DNA from 2 places in the Streptomyces sp. 3330 genome. Region 1 is predicted to be linked to the other one. Evidence: riboswitches for the same ligand, from Rfam matches in the RefSeq annotation. Region 1 holds a riboswitch; the other holds the start of a gene.
What was found. A riboswitch is a leader RNA that binds a small molecule or an ion and turns the genes downstream of it on or off. The one in region 1 is predicted to bind thiamine pyrophosphate.

Region 1 (4,775 bases):
ACGTCACGCAGCGTGCAGCCGGCGATGTACTCCATGGCCAGATAGACGTACGACCCGTCGGCGCCCTGATCGAACACCTGGACGACATTCGGGTGCGCGAGCCGGGCGACCGACTTCGCCTCCCGGATGAACCGATCGACGAACGCCCCGTCGGCGGCGAGCGCCGGGTGCATCACCTTGAGCGCGAGCACGCGGTCCAGGCGGGTGTCCACGGCCCGGTAGACCGTGGCCATCCCGCCGACCGCGATCCGCGCCTCTACGCGATACCGGCCGTCGAGCAGTTGCCCGACCAGAGGGTCCTGAAGGGTCGTGTCCACGCAGGTGAGTCTACGAGCCGCCGCTGACACCTCCGCCGGTTCCGCCGGGATCGCAGCGCGACTGGAGCCGACCTGTGACGCAACCCACGGGTCCCGCGACCCCCGTATCCGAAGACCGGACGGTAGCCGCGCGGGCGGTCAGAACGCCGGGCGCTCGGGGTCCAGCACGGCCCGGCCCTCCACCGGCGAGGACGCCTGCGCGAAGTACCGGGGCGGCATCCGTCCGGCCAGCCGGGCCAGCCTTCCCGCCTCGACGCCGGCCCGCATGGCCGACGCCATCCGCTCGGGCTCCCTCGCCCGCGTCACCGCCGACGCCAGCATCACCCCCGCACACCCCAGCTCCATCGCCAGTGCCACGTCCGACGCGGTGCCCGCGCCCGCGTCCAGGATCACCGGCACGCGCGCGTGCTCGACGATCAGCTGGAAGTTGTGCGGGTTGCGGATGCCCAGACCGGAGCCGATCGGCGAGCCCAGCGGCATCACCGCCGCGCAGCCCACGTCCTCCAGCTTCCGGGCCAGGACCGGATCGTCGTTCGTGTACGGCAGCACCGTGAAGCCGTCGTCCACCAGCGTCTCCGCCGCCTCCAGCAGCTCGATCGGGTCCGGCAGCAGGGTGCGCTCGTCGGCGATGACCTCCAGCTTGATCAGATCGGTGCCCAGCGCCTCCCGCGCCAGCCGGGCGGTCAGCACGGCCTCCCCGGCGGTGAAACAGCCCGCCGTGTTCGGCAGCACCCGGATGCCGAGCCGCTCCAGCACCGACAGCACGGAACCGTGCACCGAGGGGTCCACCCGGCGCATCGCGACCGTGGTCAGCTCGGTCCCGGACGCCACCAGCGCCCGCTCCAGCACGTCCAGGCTGGGCGCACCCCCCGTGCCCATGATCAGCCGGGACGAGAAGGACCTGCCGCCGAGGACGAAGGGATCGTCGGCCATGGCTCAGCCCCCCTGCACCGCGGTGAGCACTTCCACCCGGTCACCGTCGCGCAGTGCCGTGGACGGCCACTGCGCGCGCGGGACGACGGTCTCGTTGAGCGCGGCGGCCACCCCGGAGGGCGCCGGCGTCAGGGACCGTACGACGCTGTCGAGGGCCGTGCCGGCGGCGAACTCGCGCCGCTCCCCGTTCACCGAGACGTGCACGTGGGCGTCCACCCGGACGTGCCGCGGGCCGTCGTCCCGGGTGTTCTCCTGCGTGTTCCCCTGGGCGTTCATGCGGGCTGCTCCGAGAGTGCGGCGGCGCCGAAGCGCCGGGGTGTGAAGGGGCGGGCCTCGTCCGGGAGCTCCCCGGTGGCCAGGGCGTGCGCCATCGCGTCACCCGTCACCGGCGTCAGCAGCACGCCGTTGCGGTAGTGGCCGGTGGCCAGCAGCAGCCCGGCGAGGTCCGTCGGCCCGAGCAGCGGCGCGTTGTCCGGGGAGCCGGGCCGCAGCCCCGCGCGCGTCTCCGTGAGCGGCAGCTCGGTGATCCCCGGGACCAGCTCATGGGCGTCGCGCAGCAACTCGTACACGCCCCCCGCCGTCACCGTGGTGTCCCAGCCCAGCTCCTCGCTGGTCGCGCCGACGACCAGCTCGCCGTTCTCCCGGGGGACGAGGTAGACCTGGCTGCCGCGCACCACGGCCCGCACGGTCCGGCTCAGGAACGGGGCGTACCGCGGCGGCACGGCCAGCCGCAGCACCTGGCCCTTCACCGGCCGCACGGGAGGCAGGACGTCCTGCGGCACCCCCGCGAGCCGTCCGCTCAGGCTGCCGCCCGCGAGCACCACCTGCCCCGCCTCCAGGGCCGTGCCGTCCGCCGTGACGGCCCCGGTGGCGCGCCCGCCCGCGACCGACAGCCGCTCGGCCCGCGCCCGGTGGAAGACCACCCCGGCCCGCTCGCACGCGGCCACCAGCGCCCCGGTCAGCCGCCGCGGGTCGATCTGGTGGTCGCCGTCGACCCGCAGCCCGCCCCGCACCCCCGGTGCCAGCAGCGGCTCCAGACGCCGGCACTCGCGCCCGGACAGCCACTCCGACTCCAGCCCCGACTGCTGCTGAAGGGCGTGCAGTTCCCGCAGATGGGCGCGGTCGTCGGAGTCCAGCGCGACCGCGAGCGTGCCGCAGCGCCGGTAGCCCAGATCGTGCCCGGTCAGCTCCGTCAGCTCGGCCGCGAAGTCCGGATAGCGGCGGGCGGAGGCCAGGTTGAGGCCGAGCAGGGTCTGCTCGCCGTGGTGCAGTTCCGTGACGGCGGCCAGCATCCCGGCCGCCACCTGGGCGGCCCCGCCGCCCGGTGCCGGGTCGAGGACCGCCGTGGCGAAGCCCCGCTGCGCGGCCCGCCAGGCCGTGACCAGGCCGATGATCCCGCCCCCGATGACGAGGACGTCTGACGTACGTGAAGACGACATGGGCGTCCAGCCCCTCCCTTCGCCGGCATGACCCGGATCAGGTTCGACGGTCGGAGGCCGCCAGCCTCCCTCTCAGCCCGGTGCGTCCGGACTCCCGCGTGTGCTCTACGTTGGCCACCCTAGCCCGTGCTCCGGCGCCTCTGTAAGGGAGCCTTTCGTCATGCCCCGCTCGTTGGACGGCCTCGTCCTCGCGCCCGTCGCCGACCAGGCCCCGGGCCAGGTCGGCACCCGCACCCGCTTCACGTACCACGAACGCGGCGGCGCGATCTGGGCGGAGTACGCCGGCGGCGACGTCGTACGCGGGCATCTGGTGGGTACCCGCGAAGGAGACCGGCTCGACTTCCGGTACGTACAGCTCAAGCACGACGGGACGACGTCCTCGGGGCGCTGCGTCTCGACGGTCGTGGAGCTCGCGGACGGACGGGTGCGGCTCGAGGAGAGCTGGGCGTGGGAGTCGCAGGAGGGCAGCGGCACCAGCGTTGTGGAGCAGGTCACGACGCACGACGGCTGACTGACGTTTCGTCAGCCGCCTAAGGTGATCAGGTGAGCGAGCAGAGGCAGGAACAGGGCGGCCCGGCCGGACGGCGCGTGGTGGTCGTCGGCGCGGGCATGGCCGGGGTGCAGACGGCCGTGGCGCTGCGGGAACAGGGCTTCGACGGCACGGTGACGCTGATCGGAGCGGAGCCCCACCAGCCCTACGACCGGCCCCCGCTGTCCAAGGCCGTCCTGCTCGGCAACGCCGAGGGCTCCGCCTTCGACGTCGACTTCGAGGGCCTCGGCATCGAGCTGGTGCTCGGCCGCGAGGTCGACGGCCTGCGCCCCGCCGACCACGAGCTGGACACCGAGGCCGGACCCGTCCCCTACGACGTGCTGGTCCTCGCCACCGGCGCCGAACCGATCCGGCTGCCCGGCGCCGAGGGCGTGCCCGGCGTGCATCTGCTGCGCACCCTGGACGACGCCGAGCGGCTGCGGCCCGTGCTCGCCCGGCAGCACGACGTCGTGGTCGTCGGCGCCGGCTGGATCGGCGCCGAGTTCGCCACGGCCGCGCGCGAGGCCGGCTGCGCGGTCACCGTGGTCGAGGCCGCCGACCGGCCGCTGGCCGGGGCGCTGCCCGCCGAGGTCGCCGCCCCCATGGCCGCCTGGTACGCCGACAGCGGCGTCGATCTGCGCACCCGCGCGCGCGTGGAGCGCGTCGAGCCCGGTGCGGTCGTCCTGGACGACGGCACCCGGCTGCCCGCCGGCGCCGTCGTCGTGGGCATCGGCGCCCGCCCCGCCACCGCCTGGCTGGCCGGCTCCGGCGTCACGCTCGGCGCCCACGGCGAGGTCGTGGCCGACGCCCAGCTGCGGACCTCGGTGCCCGATGTGTACGCGGTCGGCGACTGCGCCTCCTTCCCCTCGGGCCGGTACGGCGAGCGACTCCTCGTGCACCACTGGGACAACGCCCTCCAGGGACCGCGCACGGTCGCGGCGAACATCGTCGGCGCCGCCACCGACGAACCCCTGGCCGTCTACGACCCGGTCCCGTACTTCTGGTCCGAGCAGTTCGGCCGCTTCGTCCAGTACGCCGGACACCATGCCGACGCCGACCGCGTCCTGTGGCGCGGCGACCCGGCGGGACCGGCCTGGTCGGTGTGCTGGCTGCGCGACGACCGGCTGGTCGCCCTGCTGGCCGTGGGCCGGGCGCGCGACCTCGCCCAGGGAAAGCGGCTGATCCAGGCGGGCACACCCATGAACCCACGGCTCCTCGCGGACCCGGCGAGGCCCCTGAAGGCCGCGACGGCGGCGGTCTGACCGCCTGGTCGGACCGGCCCGGTTTCCGACTGTCAGCGGCAGATGGCAGGCTTGTTCCCGTGACCGAGATTGACGCAAAGACCGATGCTCTCGTCCCCGCCTGGCTCACCGTGCCCGACATCGCGGACATGATGGATGTCGACGTGATCCGCGTCCGGCAGCTGATCAAGGACGGCCAGCTCATCGCCGTGCGCCGAGGCGAGAACCGCGCGCTGCACATCCCCGCCGCCTTCATCGACGGGGACAAGGTGGTCAAGGGCCTGGTCGGGACCCTGACCCTGCTGCGGGACGACGG
Region 2 (4,775 bases), on a different contig from region 1:
GTGATCTGTTGTGCACGTTCAGCAAGATGCGTGCAGTGTCAGAAGGTCCATTCCCGGCCAGTCGGCGGCAAATGACGGGGTAAGGCGATGCGCGAGTCCGTACAGGCAGTACAGGCAGAGGTCATGATGAGCTTCCTCGTGTCCGAGGAGCTCTCGTTCCGCATTCCGGTGGAGCTGGGTTACGAGTCGTGCGATCCCTACGCCGTGCGCCTCACCTTCCATCTGCCCGGTGATGCCCCGGTGACCTGGGCTTTCGGGCGCGAGCTGCTCATCGACGGGGTGGGCAGACCGTGCGGCGAAGGGGACGTCCGTGTCTCGCCGGTGGATCCCGATGTGCTGGGGGAGGTTCTGATCCGGCTTCAGGTCGGCGGCGACCAGGCGCTGTTCCGCTCCTCGACAGCCCCGCTCGTGGCGTTCCTCGACCGCACCGACAAGCTGGTCCCCTTGGGCCAGGAGGGTGCTCTCGCCGATTTCGACGCGCATCTGGACGAGGCGTTGGACCGGATCCTGGCGGAGGAACAGAGCGCCGGCTGACATGCACGGGAAGCGAGCGGTGGCGAAACGCGCGGCGGTGGATGCTTCGGCGCGGTCACTGGTGTGCAGTAACGCTTCTTCATGGGGTGGGGCGGGCGCGCCACGGCCTTGCCGGGAGAGGTGAGGCGTGCGCCCGAGTCGGCCCGCGCGGGCGCCACCCGGGCGTCCTCCCCTTCAGCGCTTGCGCCGCCTGCCCCGTCCGCCCCGGGCCGGTGCGCTGCCCGCGACCGCGGCCCCCGCCGAGGCCGCTGGGACGGCTTCCTGAGCCGTCACGGGTGCCTTTCCTGACCCCGGCCGGTCGGCGGAGACCACCAGGGCCGCCAGGGCCGTCGTGACGGGCACGGAGGCGACCAGACCGATCGAGCCCACCAGGGTGCGGACGATCTCCTCGGCGACCAGTTCGCTGTTGGCGACCGCGCCCACACTGCTCTGCGCGATCGAGAAGAGCAGCAGCAGCGGCAGCGCGGCACCGGCGTAGGCGAGGACGAGCGTGTTGACCACGGACGCGATGTGGTCGCGGCCGATGCGGATGCCGGCCCGGTACAGACCCCGCCAGCCCATCGCGGGGTTGGCCTCGTGCAGCTCCCAGACCGCCGAGGTCTGCGTGACCGTCACGTCGTCGAGCACGCCGAGAGAGCCGATGATGATGCCGGCCAGCAGCAGACCGCTCATGTCGATCGACGGGTACAGGCCGTGGATCAGACCGGTGTTGTCGTCCGTGTTCCCGGTGAGCGCGGCCCAGTCGATGAACAGCGAGCCGAGGACGCCGATCAGCAGCAGCGAGATCAGCGTGCCGAGCACCGCGACGGAGGTGCGGGCCGAGAGCCCGTGACAGAGGTACAGCGCGATCAGCATGATGGCGCTCGACCCCACCACCGCCACGACCAGCGGGTTCGACCCCTGGAGGATCGCGGGCAGGACGAAGAAGTTCAGCACCATGAAGCTGATGGCCAGCGCGACCAGCGCCATGACGCCCCTCAGCCGCCCGACGACCACGACGGCGACCGCGAAGATGATGGCCAGGACCGCCATGGGAATGCGACGGTTCACGTCGGTGACCGAGTACTGGAGGTCCTTCGGCGCGGAGGGTTCGTAGGCCACCACGACCTTCTCGCCCTGCTCCAACTGCCGTGTCTGGTCGGGCTGGACGATCTCGGTGAACGTACGGCCCTTGTCGTCGCCCGTGTCCACCCGGATCGTGGCGCGCTTGCAGGTACCGCTCGCCTGCTGCTGCGCGGAGGAGCCCTCGGCGGTGGAGGTGTCGCCGGTGGGGGTGTCGCCCGAGGCGTTGACCGACGCGCAGCTCACGCTCACGACCTTGGTGACCGTGGCCTGCTGGGTCTGCCGGTCGAAGCCGACTCCGGTGCGCTCGTGCGCCGGGGCTCCCCCGGGCCACAGCACCACGAGTCCCACCAGTACCGCGGCCCCGAACGGGATGAGGATGGCCGCGATGACCTTGCGCAGGTGCTGGGACACCGGGGCGGCAGGGCCGTGGCTGTGACTGTGCCCGTGGGAGTGCCCGTGCCCGCCGTCAGAGCCGGATCCGGAGTCCGAACCGGGTGCGGGCCCGTCGCCCGGACCATGACCAGGTCCGTCACCCGGACCGTGGCCGTGACCGCCGCCGTGGCCCCCGCCGGTGCCGCTCCCGGCGCCACCGTCGTGACCGTGCCCATGACGGTGTTCGTGGGCAGCGTCGTATCCGTCACCAAAGCCTGGACCAGGGACGGGAGCAGAGCCGGAGCCGGGTCCACGTTCAGGGTGAGGGAACGAGTCAGGACGCGGGCCAGGGCCAGGACGAGGGCCGGAACCGCGGTCAGGGCCGTACTCCTGGCGAAGGGCGGGTCCGTCCGAGTAGCCCCGGCCGTCTCCGTATCCCTGGCTGTTCCCGTAACCCGGGTCGGTCCCGGCCCCCTGCCCCTGCCCCTGCCCGCTGCTTCCGTATCCCTGCCCCTGCCCGTCCTGATGTCCGCTACCGGGCACGGGCCCTGCCCCGGGGCGCGGGCGTTCGCTCGAGCCGGGTGCCTGACCGCTGGGGGTGCCGACGGTGCCGGCGGTGCCGACGCGTCGCAGTCCGCCGAGCCCACCGGCGTAGCCCGGCCCACGGTCGGGGTTACGGGGCTGGTCGTGACCGCTGTTGAAGTCACGGTCGCCTCTGGGGCCGCTTTCGGAACCGCTTCCAGAACCGATTCCGGAGCCATTGCCGGGACCACCGGCGGCGCCCGGTCGGCGGGGCGGCTCGGGCGGCGGATACGGGGGCTGGTGTGTCGTGGTCACCGACCGATCATCGCAAGAACGACAGGGGCCCTCTGTTCACCGCGCCAGAAAGGACGCTAGCGTGGAGCCAACCTTTGCACACGCGGGAGCTCGGAGCACCGGGCTGAGAGGGCGCTGACCTCCGTCTTCGCGATGTTTCACGTGGAACGTCTCTCGAATCGAGTGATGTTTCACATGAAACGTCGGCAGGCGGTAGCCGCTGCGTCGACCGCCGAACCTGTTACCGGGTAATGCCGGCGTAGGGAGTAGGTCTCATGACCAACAAGGACGCACGCACGCCTGCCTTCACGCAGAACGCGACCAGCGACAGCACGGTCGACGGGAACGACACGGAGGCCGGGAAGTCCATCGGCTGGCACAAGGGGTACGTCGAGGGCGCTCGCCCCGATCTACGTGTGCCGGTTCGTCAGGTGCATCTCACCAACGGGCAGTCGGTCACCCTGTACGACACCTCCGGCCCGTACACCGATCCGCTCGTCGAGACCGACGTCCGCAGGGGCCTGTCGCCCCTGCGCGAGAACTGGATCATCGCCCGCGGCGACACCGAGGAGTACGCCGGCCGGCCGGTGCGCCCCGAGGACGACGGCATCAAGCACACCTCACCGCGCGGCGGTCTGCGTAACCTCGACGCCGTCTTCCCGGGGCGGCCGCGCCTGCCGCGCCGCGGGCGGGACGGCGAGGCGGTCACCCAGCTCGCGTATGCGCGCCGGGGGGAGATCACACCCGAGATGGAGTTCGTGGCCATCCGGGAGAACGTTTCTCCCGAGGTCGTCCGCGAGGAGATCGCGGCGGGCCGCGCCGTCCTGCCGGCCAACGTCAACCACCCGGAGATCGAGCCGATGATCATCGGCAAGCGGTTCCTGGTGAAGGTCAACGCCAACATCGGCAACTCGGCGGTGACGTCCTCCATCGAGGAGGAGGTCGACAAGATGACCTGGGCGACCCGTTGGGGTGCCGACACGGTCATGGACCTCTCGACCGGCCGCAACATCCACACGACCCGTGAGTGGGTGCTGCGCAACTCCCCCGTCCCCATCGGCACGGTGCCGCTGTACCAGGCGCTGGAGAAGGTCGACGGCCGGGCCGAGGAACTGACCTGGGAGATCTACAAGGACACCGTCATCGAGCAGGCCGAGCAGGGCGTGGACTACATGACGGTCCACGCCGGCGTCCGCCTGCCGTACGTCCCGCTCACGGCCCATCGCAAGACCGGCATCGTGTCGCGGGGCGGCTCGATCATGGCGGCCTGGTGCCTCGCCCACCACAAGGAGTCGTTCCTCTACGAGAACTTCGAGGAACTCTGCGAGATCCTCGCCGCCTACGACGTCACGTACTCGCTGGGCGACGGGTTGCGTCCGGGCTCCATCGCGGACGCCAACGACGCGGCGCAGTTCGCGGAGTTGAGGACCCTCGGGGAACTCAACCGGATCGCGAAGCGTTTCCATGTTCAGACGATGATCGAGGGCCCGGGACACGTCCCGATGCACAAGATCAAGGAGAACATCGACCTTCAGCAGGAGATCTGTGATGAAGCTCCGTTCTATACGCTCGGCCCACTGACGACGGACGTCGCGCCGGCGTACGACCACATCACCTCCGGCATCGGCGCCGCGATGATCGCCTGGTGGGGCACGGCCATGCTCTGCTACGTCACGCCCAAGGAACACCTGGGCCTGCCCAACCGCGACGACGTCAAGACCGGCGTGATCACCTACAAGATCGCCGCCCACGCGGCCGACCTCGCCAAGGGGCACCCCGGCGCTCAGGAATGGGACGACGCGCTGTCGGACGCCCGCTTCGAGTTCCGCTGGGAGGACCAGTTCAACCTCGCCCTCGATCCGGACACGGCACGGGAGTTCCACGACGAGACGCTCCCGGCGGAGCCGGCGAAGACGGCCCACTTCTGCTCGATGTGCGGGCCGAAGTTCTGCTCGATGAAGATCAGCCAGAGCATCAACGAGCGGTTC

Region 2: another riboswitch for thiamine pyrophosphate. It lies ahead of thiC (phosphomethylpyrimidine synthase ThiC); the one in region 1 lies ahead of thiO (glycine oxidase ThiO).

Annotation. Positions count from the first base shown of each region.
Region 1 covers NZ_JAVDVA010000001.1:11,992-16,766, reverse strand. Annotated here, with positions in the region: gene pknB (Stk1 family PASTA domain-containing Ser/Thr kinase) at 1-317, opposite strand, end outside; gene J2X68_RS00085 (thiazole synthase) at 456-1,250, opposite strand; gene thiS (sulfur carrier protein ThiS) at 1,254-1,454, opposite strand; gene thiO (glycine oxidase ThiO) at 1,523-2,689, opposite strand; TPP riboswitch at 2,687-2,797, opposite strand; gene J2X68_RS00070 (hypothetical protein) at 2,850-3,200, shown strand; gene J2X68_RS00065 (FAD-dependent oxidoreductase) at 3,233-4,480, shown strand; gene J2X68_RS00060 (Rv2175c family DNA-binding protein) at 4,540-4,775, shown strand, end outside.
Region 2 covers NZ_JAVDVA010000010.1:93,313-98,087, forward strand. Annotated here, with positions in the region: gene J2X68_RS18585 (SsgA family sporulation/cell division regulator) at 88-534, shown strand; gene J2X68_RS18590 (YibE/F family protein) at 709-2,010, opposite strand; TPP riboswitch at 2,881-3,070, shown strand; gene thiC (phosphomethylpyrimidine synthase ThiC) at 3,063-4,775, shown strand, end outside.